2 linked regions of the Pararoseomonas sp. SCSIO 73927 genome follow. The protein of the gene in region 1 interacts with the protein of each later gene in a pairwise test. Links are inferred from orthologs where the notes say so. Each region holds a gene or a part of one and is shown on either strand. Other genes may lie near its edges. The genes, in order: VQH23_RS19350 and ftsA.

Region 1 (6,366 bases):
ATGGCGGTCCCGGCGGTCTGACCGGGAAGTCCTCCTGGCGCATCCGGTCGACGCCGGTTCAGCGACGCTGATCGGCCAGGGCCGCGCTCCGGACGAGGAGCTGCTGGGCATCCTGCCGGACCTGCGGCGGAACCTCTTGCTTCGGTTCCGCCGCTACCATGGCGGGAACCCCTTCGAGTTCGTGTGCGATCAGGGCGTGCAGGGGAGGGACGGCCGGCCCCTGACCCATCTCAGGGTTGACGGCCTTCTCCCGCAGGAGCTGGCCAATCGCTTCCCGTTCCGACGACGAGAGGCTCACCTCGCGCAGGAGCGACGGCAGGTCCATAGGTGGAATCTCGCCGGCGTGGCTCCGGAGCCAGCGGAGGGTGAGGGCTGGACGGATCGCGTAGAGGTACTTCTTGCGGGGGAATTCATCCCGCCGGAGCCAGCGCTCATGCACCTGCCGCGCGAGGCTGGCGTAGTGATGGATGGCGGCCGGGCGCGAGGGGATGCTTCGGACCAGGCGCCGGAGCAGGTCTGCCATGGTCTCGTCCTCGGTATAGACGAGCGGCGAGGAGAGCCATTCCCGCAGGGCCTGGTTTCCCTTGAGGGCGAGGTTGATGGCCTTCCGCATGTCCCAGCCCGCCAGGTCCAGATCGTTCGGCAGGGCGCGCTCGATCACGTCGCGGCCGGCCTCGAGCTGCACGAACCATCGTGTCGGGCGGGCGTAGAGGAACCGGACGTCCCAGTCGCTGTCCGGGCTTGCGAAACCCCAGGCCCGAGAGCCGGACTCGACGGCGAAGACGACCTTGACGTCCTCGTCACGCTCGATGATCGCCAACGCCTCGTTCACCGAGCGCCGGTGGTCGGCGTCCAGCGTCGCCTGGTTCCCCTCGGCATCCCGCACGATCGGCTCCTTCTCGATTCCTGGGTTCCCATCGTGCCGAAGCCTGCGCCCTTCCGGCGAGTAGAGATGCCGTCGTGGCCGCCGCGCCGCCGGTCGCGCCGTACTTACGCGCGCAGCCGAGGCATCAGCGCCTCGGCATTGCCGCTCTCGATCGCCCGTAGCGTCGCCTCGTCCAGCCCCAACCCGGCGAGGCCCTGCACCTGCTCGGCGGAGGTCCGGTAGGGAAAGTCCGTCCCGAGCACCACCTGGCTTGCCGGCACCACCTGCAGCAGGCCGCCCATGGCCACGGGGTTGGCCGCCTGGGCCGTGTCGTAGAGGAAGCGGCCGAGCGCTGGCCGCACCCCGCCCGCCAGCTGCGCGCCGGAGGCGGGGATGCGGGCCTGGAACTCGAAGCGCTCGATCAGGAAGGGCGCGGTGCCCCCGGCATGGGAGAGGATGAAGCGGATTTCCGGGAACCGCTTCGCCGTGCCGCTGAACAGCAGGCTGCCGATGGTCCGCGTGGTGTCCGTGCCGTACTCGATCAGCGGGTCGGGGAGGAGGGGCATCTGCAGGTTGGTGCAGCAGGGGGCGGAGATGGGGTGGGTAGCCGCCACCGCCCGCCGCCGGTTCAGCTCCTCGTAGAGCGGCTGGAACAGCGGGTCGCCCAGCCATTTCCCGCCGTAATTGGTGAAGAGCAGCACGCCGTCGGCCTTCAGCACGTCCAGCGCGTAGGCCGCTTCCGCCAGGCTTCCCTCCATGTCCGGCAGGGGCAGGGCGGCGAACGAGCCGAAGCGGCCGGGGTGGCGCTGCATCAGCTCCGCCGCGTACTCGTTGCAGGCCCGCGCCAGCCGGCGCCGCTCCTCCCCCTCCGCAAAGGTCAGCCCGGGGGTGGTGACGGAGAGGATCGCCACGTCGATCCCCGCCGCGTCCATGTCCTCGATCGTCCGCTCCGGCGTCCAGTCCCGCTGGAGGGGGAAGAAGTCCATGCGCCGGAGCACCGCGTCCTTGTAGGCGGGCGGGGTGAGGTGGTGATGCACGTCGATCCGGCGCCGCCGGGCAGGGGCAGGGGCGGAGGGCTGGGACCGGGCAGCGGACGGGATGAAACTCGCGGCACCGGCCGCGAGGGCGGTGCGGAACAGCCCCCGACGGGGCAGGGCGCAGCCGCAGGCACTATCCGGATGGCCTGCCGGCCCGCAGCGAAGGTTCAGCATGGTCCCGCTCCCGTCCCCGGCGCCCGCCTTTTCCGGCGGAGTCGCCGCGGAATGGAACCCCTCCGCCGCAGCGCCACGCAATGCCGTAGGGGCGCGGGCAACGAAAAAGGGCGCCCCCGAGGGGACGCCCTTCCCTGCCACGCCCCCGGGAAGGGGGCGGGAACTGACCTCAGCGCCAGATCGGACGGCCGAGGTTGACGTCGTTGCCGCTGGTCAGCGCGCCGCCGGCCGCACCGGCCGCGCCGCCGATCAGGGCGCCCGTGCCGGCATTGCCGCCGGTGATCGCGGCGACGCCGGCACCGGCGCCGGCGCCGAGCAGGCCACCGGAGACCGCGCGGTCGCCGGTGCTGTAGCCGCAGGCGCCGAGGCCGAGGCCTGCAACGGCGAGGAGGGCGAGGGTGGACTTGCGCATGGTCTGCTTTCCCGTTGTTTCAACTGTGCGACCAGAACGCGACCACCCCGGCCGGGTTGCGCGGCTGTCATGTGCGCCGACATGCGGGGCGTGCACGGGGGAGGCGGGCGTTTCCCGCTTGAGCGGCCCCCTCCTTGCCGCTAGTGACCTCCGCGCCCGGCTCCGGGCCGTTCCAGTCCCGCCCGGACGCCCCCGTTCCAGCCCTGAGGTCCGATCCGCATGTTCTCCCGCCTGTTCGGCTTCCTCTCCGCCGACATGGCCATCGACCTCGGCACCGCGAATACCCTGGTCTACGTCAAGGGCCGCGGGATCGTCCTGAACGAGCCGTCCGTCGTCGCCATCGCCGATATCCGCGGCCGCAAGCAGGTGCTGGCGGTGGGGGAGGAGGCGAAGCAGATGCTCGGCCGCACCCCCGGCAACATCGCCGCCATCCGTCCCCTGCGGGACGGGGTAATCGCCGACTTCGAGGTGGCGGAGGAGATGATCAAGCACTTCATCCGCAAGGTGCACAACCGCCGCTCCTTCGCCTCCCCCATGATCATCGTCTGCGTCCCCTCCGGCTCCACCGCGGTGGAGCGCCGGGCGATCCAGGAGAGCGCGGAGAGCGCCGGCGCCCGGAAGGTACTGCTGATCGAGGAGCCCATGGCGGCCGCGATCGGTGCCGGCCTGCCGGTGACGGAGCCCTCCGGCTCCATGATCGTGGATATCGGCGGCGGAACCACCGAGGTGGCGGTGATCTCGCTGGGCGGGATCGTCTACGCCCGCTCCGTCCGCGTGGGCGGGGACAAGATGGACGAGGCCATCATCTCCTACATCCGCCGGCAGTTTAACCTGCTGATCGGGGAGAGCACGGCCGAGCGCATCAAGATGGAGATCGGCGCCGCCGCCGCCCCGGAGGAGGGGGAGGAGGGCCCGATCACCGAGGTGAAAGGCCGCGACCTGATGAACGGCGTCCCGCGGGAAGTCTACGTCTCCATGCGCCAGATCGCGGAGAGCCTGGCCGAGCCCGTCTCCCAGATCGTGGAGGCGGTGAAGGTGGCGCTGGAGAACACCCCGCCGGAGCTGGCCGCCGACATCGTGGACAAGGGCATCGTGCTGACGGGGGGCGGGGCGCTTCTCTACGGCCTCGACAACGTTCTTCGCGAGGCGACGGGGCTGCCGGTGAGCGTGGCCGAGGAAGCCCTTTCCTGCGTAGCCCTCGGCACGGGTCGCGCGTTGGAAGAGATGAAGCGACTTCGCCACGTCCTCTCCTCCATGTATTAACCTGCGGTGGAAGACGGGGAGTCGCCCGGCCCGGACTTCCATTAAATTTCTTCAGGAACAGCCTTTTAGGGCGGTTTCGTCGTATACGGGATGAGGGGGCCGGGGGTTCCCGAGGGCGTAGTGTGAGGGGGAGATCGGCATGATTCGTCTGAGCGTCCCGCTCCGCCAGGCCCTGGCCCGGCTCTCCGTGCCCGTGCTGATCGCGGCCGCCTTCGGGACGATGCTGCTGGGCAAGGCCGACACCCTGCTGGTGGAGCGCACCCGCATGGCGCTGGCCGACCTGCTCGCCCCCCTCTACGCCGTGGCCGCAGAGCCGATCGGGGCGGTGCGGGGGACCGTCGCGGAGGTCCAGGGCCTGCTGAACCTGCGGCAGGAAACGGCCCGGCTGCGCGAGGAGAACGACCGTCTGCACCGCTGGCAGGCCGCCGCCCTGGCGCTGGAGGCGGAGAACGCCCTACTGCGCCGGCAGCTCACCTTCGTGCCGGACCCTGCCCCGCAGTTCCACACCGCCCGCGTGGTGGCCGACGCCGGCGGCACCTATGCCAAGGCCGTGCTGATCGCGACCGGCCCCTTCCTCCAGGTGCAGAAGGGGCAGGTGGCGCTGGACGAGCGCGGCCTGGCCGGGCGGGTGTCGGAGGTGGGTTCCCGCTCCGCCCGCATCCTGCTGGTGACGGACATGAACAGCCGCATTCCCGTGGTGCTGGAAGGCTCGCGGGCGCGGGCCATGATGGTAGGCACCAACGGCGCCCGGCCGCGGCTGCAGCATTGGCCCTCGGGGATGCAGCCGCAGGAAGGGGATCGCGTGGTCACCTCCGCCGAATCCGCCACCTTCCCGGCCGGGCTGCCGGTCGGCATCGTCCATCTCGGCGAGACGGGCTGGCCGGAGGTCGAGCTCTATGCCCGGCTGGACCGGCTGGACCTGCTGCGGATCTTCGAGTTCGGCCTCGCCGGCATCCTGCCGCCGGAGGCCGTCACGCGCCCGGACCCCTCCGTCCGGCCGCGGCACTAGGGGCGCCAGGGCATGTGGATGACGCGCCGCGGCCGCCCCGCCTCGGCCCCCGGCCTGCTGGCACGGCTGGACGCGCTGGCCCGAGCGGCCGCGCCCAGCGTCTCCACCGTGGCGGCGATGGTCCTCGCCGCCGCGCCGGTGGGGCTGCCGACCCTGGTGCCGGCGGTGGCCCTGGCCGGGGTGTTCTTCTGGAGCCTGTTCCGCCCGGCCTCCATGCCGGCCCCGGCGGTCTTTGGCCTGGGGCTGCTGCAGGACCTGCTGGGCTTCAGCCCGCTCGGCATCGGCGTGCTGACCCTGCTCCTCGTCCACGGCGCGGCACTGCGGGTGCGGCGGGCGCTGGCAAAGCAGTCCTTTCCCCTGGTGTGGCTGGCCTATTGCGGCTTCGCGGTCCTCGCGGTCGGGCTCGGCTACCTGTTGCAGGCCCTGCTGGGCTGGCACCTGCCCCCGACGCCCCCCGCCTTCGCGGGGTTCTGGCTGGCCGTCGGCCTCTACCCGATCCTCGCCTGGCCGATGAGCCTGGCGCACCGGGGCATGCAGCGGGCGGAGGGGCTCGCGTGAGCGCGGCCAGGAAGGAGGAGGAGGCGCGGCGGGGCGTCTTCACCCGCCGCGCCCTGATGCTCGGCGGCATCCAGCTCGGGGCGCTGGGCTTCCTGGGATACCGGCTGAACAAGCTGCAGGTGGAGGAGGGGGAGCGCTACGCGACTCTCGCGGAGGAGAACCGCATCTCCGCCCGGCTCGTCGCCCCGCCGCGCGGCCGGGTGCTGGACCGGGAGGGGAAGGTGATCGCGGGCAGCCAGCTGAACTGGCGCGCCCTCATCGTGGCCGAGGACGCGCGCGACGTGCCGGCCGTGCTGGACACCTTCAGCAAGATCGTGCCCCTGACGGACGCGGAGCGCACCCGGATCGAGCGGGAGGTGCGCCGCCGCCGCCGCTTCATCCCGGTGACCCTGCGCGAGTTCCTCTCCTGGGAGGAGATGGCGCGGATCGAGGTGAACGCGCCGGACCTGCCGGGCATCTCGGTCGATGTCGGCACCACCCGGGAATACCCGGAGAAGGAGCACCTGGCCCATATCGTGGGCTACGTCGCCCCCCCGGCCGAGGCGGACATGGGCGAGGACCCGCTGCTGGAGCTGCCGGGCATCCGCGTCGGCCGCGCCGGGATCGAGCGGTTCCACGACAAGACCCTGCGCGGCCGCGCCGGCTCCATCCGGCTGGAGGTGAACGCCGTGGGCCGGGTGATCCGGGAGCTGGACCGGCGCGAGGGCCAGCCCGGCCAGGACGTGGCGATCAGCGTGGATTCGGAGCTGCAGCGCACCGTCCGCGCCCGCTGCGAGGAGGGGACGAGCGCCGTGGTGCTGGACGCCCGCACCGGCGAGGTGCTGGCCATGGCCACCCAGCCCTCCTTCGACCCCAACCTGTTCAACGCCGGCGTCTCCGCCGCCCAGTGGCGGGAGTGGACGAGCAGGCGCCAGACGCCGCTGATCAACAAGTGCACCAACGGCCTCTACGCGCCCGGCTCCACCTTCAAGATGATCGTGGCGCTGGCGGCGCTGGAGGCGAAGGTCTGCACTCCGGGGGACCGTGTGGCCTGCCCGGGTTACTACGA
Region 2 (6,499 bases), 550 kb from region 1 along the record:
TCCACCACGCTGCGGAAGCGCCCGATGGCGGCGGCGTAGAGGCGGCGCTGCTCGTAGAAGCGGCCGATGTTCATCTCCTTGCCCGCGAGGTGATCGCGGGCCAGGTCGATCTTCAGCCGGGCGTCGCGGGCGTAGGTGGAGTTGGGGAAGCGGTTGACCACGTCCTGCAGCGCGACCATGGCCGTCTCCGTGCCCTGCTGGTCGCGCTGCGCGTCGGCAATCTGCTCGTAGTAGCAGAGGCCGCGCAGGTAGTAGGCGTAGGCGATGTCCCGGTGGGCGGGGGAGAGCTGGATGAAGCGGTCCAGCTGCGCCAGCGCCTCCGTGTAGCGGTTGCGGGAGTACTCGGCGTAGCCGCTCATCAGCCGGGCATTGGCGGCCCAGCTGGAATAGGGGTGGTCGCGCTCCACCGCCTCGAAGAGCTGCACGGCCTGGGCGTAGCGCTCGGCCTTCAGGGCCTCCAGCCCGGCGGCGTAGAGGGCCTCCGGCGACATGTCGGCGTAGCTCGCGCCCTGCGGGCGGAGGGAGCTGTCCCGGCCGTCCCAGAAGTTGAGGCTCTCGCACCCGCCCAGGGCGAGGGGGGCGAGAAGGGCGGGCAGGATCGCGAGGCGGCGGATGGTCATGGCGGCGGCTCTATAGCATGGGCCCCGCCCCGCGCGACACCTCCCGCGGGGCCCGGGGGAGGATGCGGGCACCGGCCGCTCAGGCCGGCGCGGCCGCCATGGGCAGGCGGGCGGTGGCGCCCGCGAGGGCCGTTACCGGCGCCGCCTCGCCCGCCCAGCGCCAGGCGCGGGGATCGGCGAGCAGGGCGCGCAGCACCCGGTTGTTCAGGGCGTGGCCGGAGCGGTGGCCGCGGAAGCGGCCGCGCAGCGGGGCGCCGGCCAGGGCCAGGTCCCCCACCACGTCCAGCATCTTGTGCCGCACGAACTCGTCCGCGTGGCGCAGCCCGCCGGGGTTCACCACCAGCGGCCCGTCCACCACCACCGCGTTCGCCAGCGACCCGCCGCGGGCCAGGCCCACGGAGCGGAGGCGGGCGATGTCCTCCGCCATGGTAAAGGTGCGGGCATCGGCGAGCACGGCGCGGAACCCGTCCTCCGTCACCGGCATGGAGAGGGACTGGCGGCCGATGGCGGTGGCGCCAAAGTCGATGCTCAGCTCCGCCTCGAAGCCCGGCCCCTCGCCGGGGGAGAGCTCGGCCCAGGCGGCGTCCGGGCCCTCGCCCTCCTGCACGCGCACGGTCCGAAGGATCTCGATGGCGCGCAGGGGCGCGTCCAGCTCCACCAGCCCGGCGCAGTCCAGAAGGAAGATGAAGGGGGCGGCGGAACCGTCCAGGATGGGGATCTCCGGACCGTCCACCTCGACGACGGCGTCCGTCACGCCGAGCGCGGCCAGCGCGGCCATCACGTGCTCGATCGTGCCGATGCGGGCCTGGCCCTCGCCGATGGCGGTGCAGAGGCGGGTGTCGCTCACCAGGTCGTGCCGGGCGGGGATCTCGACGCCGAGGTCCGTGCGGCGGAAGACGATGCCCGCGCCGGCCTCCGCCGGGCGCAGCATCAGGGCGGCGCGCGCGCCGGAGTGCAGGCCGACGCCCACGCAGCCGATCGCGGACTTCAGCGTCCGCGCCCGCGCCGTGCCGATCGGGAAGAAACCGTCCATCTGGGACCCCGGATACCGTTCCGTGCCGGCATCAACGCTCCGGCAAGATGGAAATTCGCACCGCAGCACGGCCAGTGCCAGTCAAGCGTTGTTTCTCCATGTTTCGCCGTAAGGTACTGTTCTAATGCATTTTTCTTGAACGGAGAAGGGCCCCGCCGATATCCCGGCGAGGCCCTTCCGAAACCGTTTCACCCCCGGCCTGCGCCGGAGTGGGCGGTTCAGTTGCCCTGGCGGCGAAGGAAGGTGGGGATGTCCAGACCCATCCCGTCCTCCTGCGCCTGGGGGCGCTGGGGGGCGGCGGCGGGGGCCGCCGGCGGGGCCTCCGCCTGCTCCGGCAGGGTGCGGCGCATGCCGCCGATCCCGGTGGCGCGGCGGAAGATGCCGCCCAGCCCGCCGGTCGGGGCGGCCGACGGGGCCTGCGGGGCGGGCGCCACGCGGGAGACCGGAGTGGCGTTCAGGGGCGGGGCGGCCACCGGGGCCATCGGCGCGGGGGCCGGGGCCTCGGCCACCGGCTCCATCGGGACGTTCCCGGTCTCCACCGTCGCGCGGCGCATCGCCATGGGCATGCGCGGGCCGGCACTCGGCGCAGGGGCGATCACCGGGGCACCGATGGGGGAGCCCATCGGGGCGGTGGGGGTTGGGGACACGGCGGCCACGCGCGGGGCACCGATCACCGGGGCGGGCCGGCCGGCGCCGGGCTGCACCACGGCCGGGCGCATGGCCGGGGCGTGCTGCGCGCCGGGCACGAAGCCGCCCGGGGCCTGCGGGGCCATGGAGACGGGCGCGCCGCCGCCGATCGCCACCACGCGCGGCGCCTCGGCCTGCACCTCCTGCTTCGCCTCGGACACCGCGTCGATGCCCGTGGCGACCACGGAGAGGCGGAGCCGGCCGTTCAGCGTCTCGTCCACGCTGGTGCCGAAGATGATGTTCGCGTCCTCGTCCACCTCGCGGCGGATGCGGTTCGCGGCCTCGTCGACCTCGAACAGCGTCATGTCGTAGCCGCCGGTGATGTTGATCAGCACGCCACGCGCGCCGCGCATGGAGGTGTCCTCCAGCAGCGGGTTGCTGATGGCGGCCTCGGCGGCCTTCACGGCGCGGTCGTCGCCCTCGGCCTCGCCCGTGCCCATCATCGCCTTGCCCATCTCCGCCATCACGGTGCGGATATCGGCGAAGTCGAGGTTCACGAGCCCCGGGTTCGTCATCAGGTCGGAGACGCCGCGCACGCCCATGTAGAGGACGTCGTCGGCCATCTTGAAGGCCTCGGCGAAGGTCGTCCGCTCATTGGCCTTACGGAACAGATTCTGGTTGGGGACGATGATCAGCGTATCAACGTACTGCTGCAGCTCCTCCAGCCCCTGCTCGGCGGAGCGGCGGCGCTTCGGGCCCTCGAAGTCGAAGGGCTTCGTCACCACGCCCACGGTCAGCACGCCGCGCTCGCGCGCCATGCGGGCGATCACCGGCGCCGCCCCCGTGCCGGTGCCGCCGCCCATGCCGGCGGTGATGAAGATCATGTGCACGCCCTCGAGGTGGCGGGCGAGGTCCTCGGTGGCCTCCTCCGCCGCCGCGCGGCCGATCTCGGGCTTGGCGCCGGCGCCCAGGCCCTGCGTCAGGTGCGGGCCGAGCTGCACGCGGCGCTCCGCGCGGCTGTTCACCAGCTGCTGGGCATCGGTGTTGGCGACGAGGAACTCGACCCCGTCCAGCCCCATGCCGATCATGTTGTTCACCGCGTTGCAGCCCGCGCCGCCCACGCCGATGACCGTGATACGCGGCGTGAAATCCGTGTGTTGCTGCCGCGGAATGGTCAAGTTCAGCGTCATCGTTCTAGCCCCCTTCGAAGACGCGATGAAAACGAATCGCCCCCAGGCCCTTATGCATCACACCCGGTCCCGGAGCCAATTGACGAAACGCGCGAAAACGCCCCGCGATCCCTGCGAAACGTCATCGAAATCCAGCGCCGGCCGCCCCTCGCCGCCGCCCCAGGCGACAAGGCCCAGCGTGGTCGCGAATCCGGGCGCGTGGAAGGCCTCCGGCAGGCCGCGGACCGGGGCAGGGCGCCCCAGCCGCACCTGCCGCCCGAGGATCCGCGCGGCCGTTTCCCGCATGCCCACCAGCTGGCTGGCGCCGCCGGTCAGCACCACGCGCTGCCCGGCCTCCGGCCCCAGATGGGCCTCGGCCAGTCGGTCCCGCACGAGCTCCAGCGTTTCCTCCACCCGCGGGCGGATGATGGAGAGCATCTGGGCGCGGGGCACGCGGGCGAGGCTCTCCCCGTCCTCCCCGATCTGGGAGAGGGAGAGCATCTCCCGCTCGTCCTCGATCGTGCCGAAGAGGCTGCCGAACATCGTCTTCAGCCGCTCCGCCTGGTCCAGCGGGGTAGAGAGGCCGCGGGCGAGGTCGTTCGTGACCTGCCAGCCGCCCACGGGCACCTGGGCCGTGTGCAGCAGCAATCCCTCATGCACCACGGCCAGCGTGGTGGTGCCGCCGCCCATGTCGATCACCGTCGCGCCCAGCTCCCGCTCATCCTCGCCCAGGGCCGAGAGGGCGGCGGCGTAGGGCGCGGAGACCGGCTCCTCCACCTCCAGATCGCAGCGCAGCAGCCCGTTGCCGAGGTTGCGGAGCGAGGCGGAGGCGGCGTCCACGATGTGCAACCGCACGCCGAGGCTCTCGCCGAGCATGCCGCGCGGGTCGGAGACGCCGGGGGTGGCATCGAGCGTGAAGTTCAGGGGCAGGGCGTGGATCGCCTCCCGCCCTTCCTCCGCCATGCGGCGGCGCCCCTCGTTCACCATGGCGCGCAGGTCGGCCTCGGTCACGGCGCGGCCGCCGATGGTCCACTGCACGTGGCGCTGGCGGCTGCCGGGCTGCCCGCAGGAGAGGTTGACGATGACGCCCGAGAGCTTCGTGTGCGCCATGTCCTCCGCGTGGGCCACGGCGGCGCGGATGGCGCGCTCGGCCGCGGCCAGGTCGGTGATGTTGCCGCCCTTCACCCCGTGGCTGCGCTGCCAGCCGTAGCCGAGAGCGCGGGGCAGCCCGTCCGGCTCGATCCGGGCGATGACGCAGACGATCTTCGTGCTGCCGATGTCCAGCACGCCGAAGTTGCCGCTGCGCGCGCGGGGATGGCGCGGGCGGGCCGGTGGAAGGCCGGGCCCGGCGCCGTCGGGCACGCGCGCCACGGCGTTCACCCGTTCCTCCCGCGGGCGCGGGCCGCGGCCGGGGTGGCCGCGGGCTCCGCCGCCGGAGAAGCGATGGGGCGCAGCACCATCCGGTCCGGCAGGCGCAGGTCCACGACCTGCATCGGGCGGTCCAGCAGCTGGTTCTGCCGCTGCAGCTCCGCCAGGCGCTGGATCGCCGCCTCCTCATGCCCTTCCGGCAGCAGGACGTCCGTGCCGCTGTGCAGGCGCAGGTTCCAGCGGCGCTCCCCGATGCGGACCAGGGCCTGGGTGCGGGCCTTCACGTCCGGCGCGTCGCCCAACAGGTCGTAGAGGGGCGCCGCGCCCTTCTCCGCGCCCGCGCCGACGATCAGAGGCAGGGGGCCGAAGGCGTCCAGCCGGTCCGTCGCGACCGTGCGGCCCTCCCGGTCCACGATCGCGAAGCGGCCGTTGTTCTGCCAGATCGCGAAGGGCTGCCGCTCCTTCACCCGCACCAGCACGAGGCCGGAGAGGTGGCGCTGCACCTCCGCCTCCTCGATCCAGGGAATCGCCTCCAGCCGCTCCCGCGCGCGATCCGGGGAGAAGCCGAGAACGGAGTCGCCGACGCGCACGGCCAGCGCCTGGCGGAGCTGCCCCGCGGGCGTGTTGCGCGCGCCCTCCACCCGCACGGCGCTGACCACCAACCCGCTGACGCGCTCGCCGAGGCTGGCCGTCGCGCCCTCCACGGCGGCCGAGAACCGGCTGGCCGGATCGAGCTGCGCGACGCCGAGCGCCGCGACGCCGCACAGGGCGAGCACTGCGCCGGCCTTCGCCGCCGGGCGCAGCATCGGGCGCTTCCGGCGCAGCCAGAGGCGCAGCGCGCTCGGCCGCACCGGCTCCGGCGGGGCCGGGCGGGCGCGGATGCCGGCCTGGAGCTTACGCGGCATCGCGCATCCCCTTCGGCCCGCGCTCCAGCCCGTCGTGCCGGGCCTGCTTCACCATCCAGGCGCAGAGCTCGGGGAAGGTGATGCCCCGATACGCCGCCTGCTCCGGCACCAGGGAGGTGGGCGTCATGCCCGGCTGGGTGTTCACCTCCAGCAGCACCAGCCCATCCGCGCCGGGGCGGCTGTCGTCCCAGCGGAAGTCGCTGCGGCTCACGCCCCGGCAGCCCAGCGCCGCGTGCGCGGCCACGGCCACCTGCATCGCGCGCGCGGCAACCTCGTCCGGCACGCGCGCCGGGATCGTGTGGGCGGAACCGCCATCGGCGTACTTCGCGTCGTAGTCGTAGAAGGTGCGGCTGGTGTCGATTTCCGTCACCGCCAGCGCGCGATCCTCCATCACGGCCACGGTCAGCTCGCGGCCAGGGATGTAGGGCTCGGCGATGATCTCGCCCCATTGCCAGGTGGCCGCGATCTCTGCCCGCCGGTTGTCGCCGCCGCGCAGGATGTGCACGCCGACGGAGGATCCCTCCCGCACCGGCTTCACTACGTATGGGAAGGGCAGGGGGTCCGCCTCCGCCAGGGCGGAAGCCTCCAGCAACCGGTGCGGCGCGACCGGCAACCCGGCCGCGGCGAAGGCACCCTTGGCCGCCGCCTTGTCCATCGCGATCGCCGAGGCGCGCAGCCCGGAATGGGTGTAGGGGATGCTCATCCAGTCCAGCACGCCCTGGATGGAGCCGTCCTCGCCGAAGCGGCCGTGCAGCGCGTTGAACACCACCTCCGGCC

The links.
Region 2: the proteins of VQH23_RS19350 (region 1) and ftsA interact in binary tests that used the Escherichia coli proteins (3 or more experiments, as listed by UniProt). The link is inferred for Pararoseomonas sp. SCSIO 73927 from one-to-one orthologs.

Annotation. Positions count from the first base shown.
Region 1 is NZ_CP146232.1:4,094,510-4,100,875, forward strand. What follows is about bases 1,863-4,729. They hold VQH23_RS19350 (rod shape-determining protein), read left to right. Parts: upstream 1,863-2,707; coding sequence 2,708-3,751; downstream 3,752-4,729. Other genes in these bases: VQH23_RS19340 (amidohydrolase family protein), read right to left, coding at 1,863-2,076; VQH23_RS19345 (hypothetical protein), read right to left, coding at 2,246-2,488; mreC (rod shape-determining protein MreC), read left to right, coding at 3,891-4,729. Also shown: VQH23_RS19330 (2-isopropylmalate synthase), read left to right, coding at 1-21; VQH23_RS19335 (nucleotidyltransferase domain-containing protein), read right to left, coding at 59-886; more of VQH23_RS19340, read right to left, coding at 991-1,862; more of mreC, read left to right, coding at 4,730-4,760; rod shape-determining protein MreD, read left to right, coding at 4,779-5,318; mrdA (penicillin-binding protein 2), read left to right, coding at 5,375-6,366. UniProt on the Escherichia coli protein: Forms membrane-associated dynamic filaments that are essential for cell shape determination. Acts by regulating cell wall synthesis and cell elongation, and thus cell shape.
Region 2 is NZ_CP146232.1:3,541,412-3,547,910, forward strand. The notes cover bases 2,679-5,678. They hold ftsA (cell division protein FtsA), read right to left. Parts: upstream 4,830-5,678; coding sequence 3,528-4,829; downstream 2,679-3,527. Other genes in these bases: ftsZ (cell division protein FtsZ), read right to left, coding at 2,679-3,470; VQH23_RS16680 (cell division protein FtsQ/DivIB), read right to left, coding at 4,826-5,678. Outside these bases: VQH23_RS16660 (outer membrane protein assembly factor BamD), read right to left, coding at 1-620; lpxC (UDP-3-O-acyl-N-acetylglucosamine deacetylase), read right to left, coding at 700-1,653; more of ftsZ, read right to left, coding at 1,872-2,678; more of VQH23_RS16680, read right to left, coding at 5,679-5,722; VQH23_RS16685 (D-alanine--D-alanine ligase), read right to left, coding at 5,712-6,499. UniProt on the Escherichia coli protein: Essential cell division protein that assists in the assembly of the Z ring. May serve as the principal membrane anchor for the Z ring.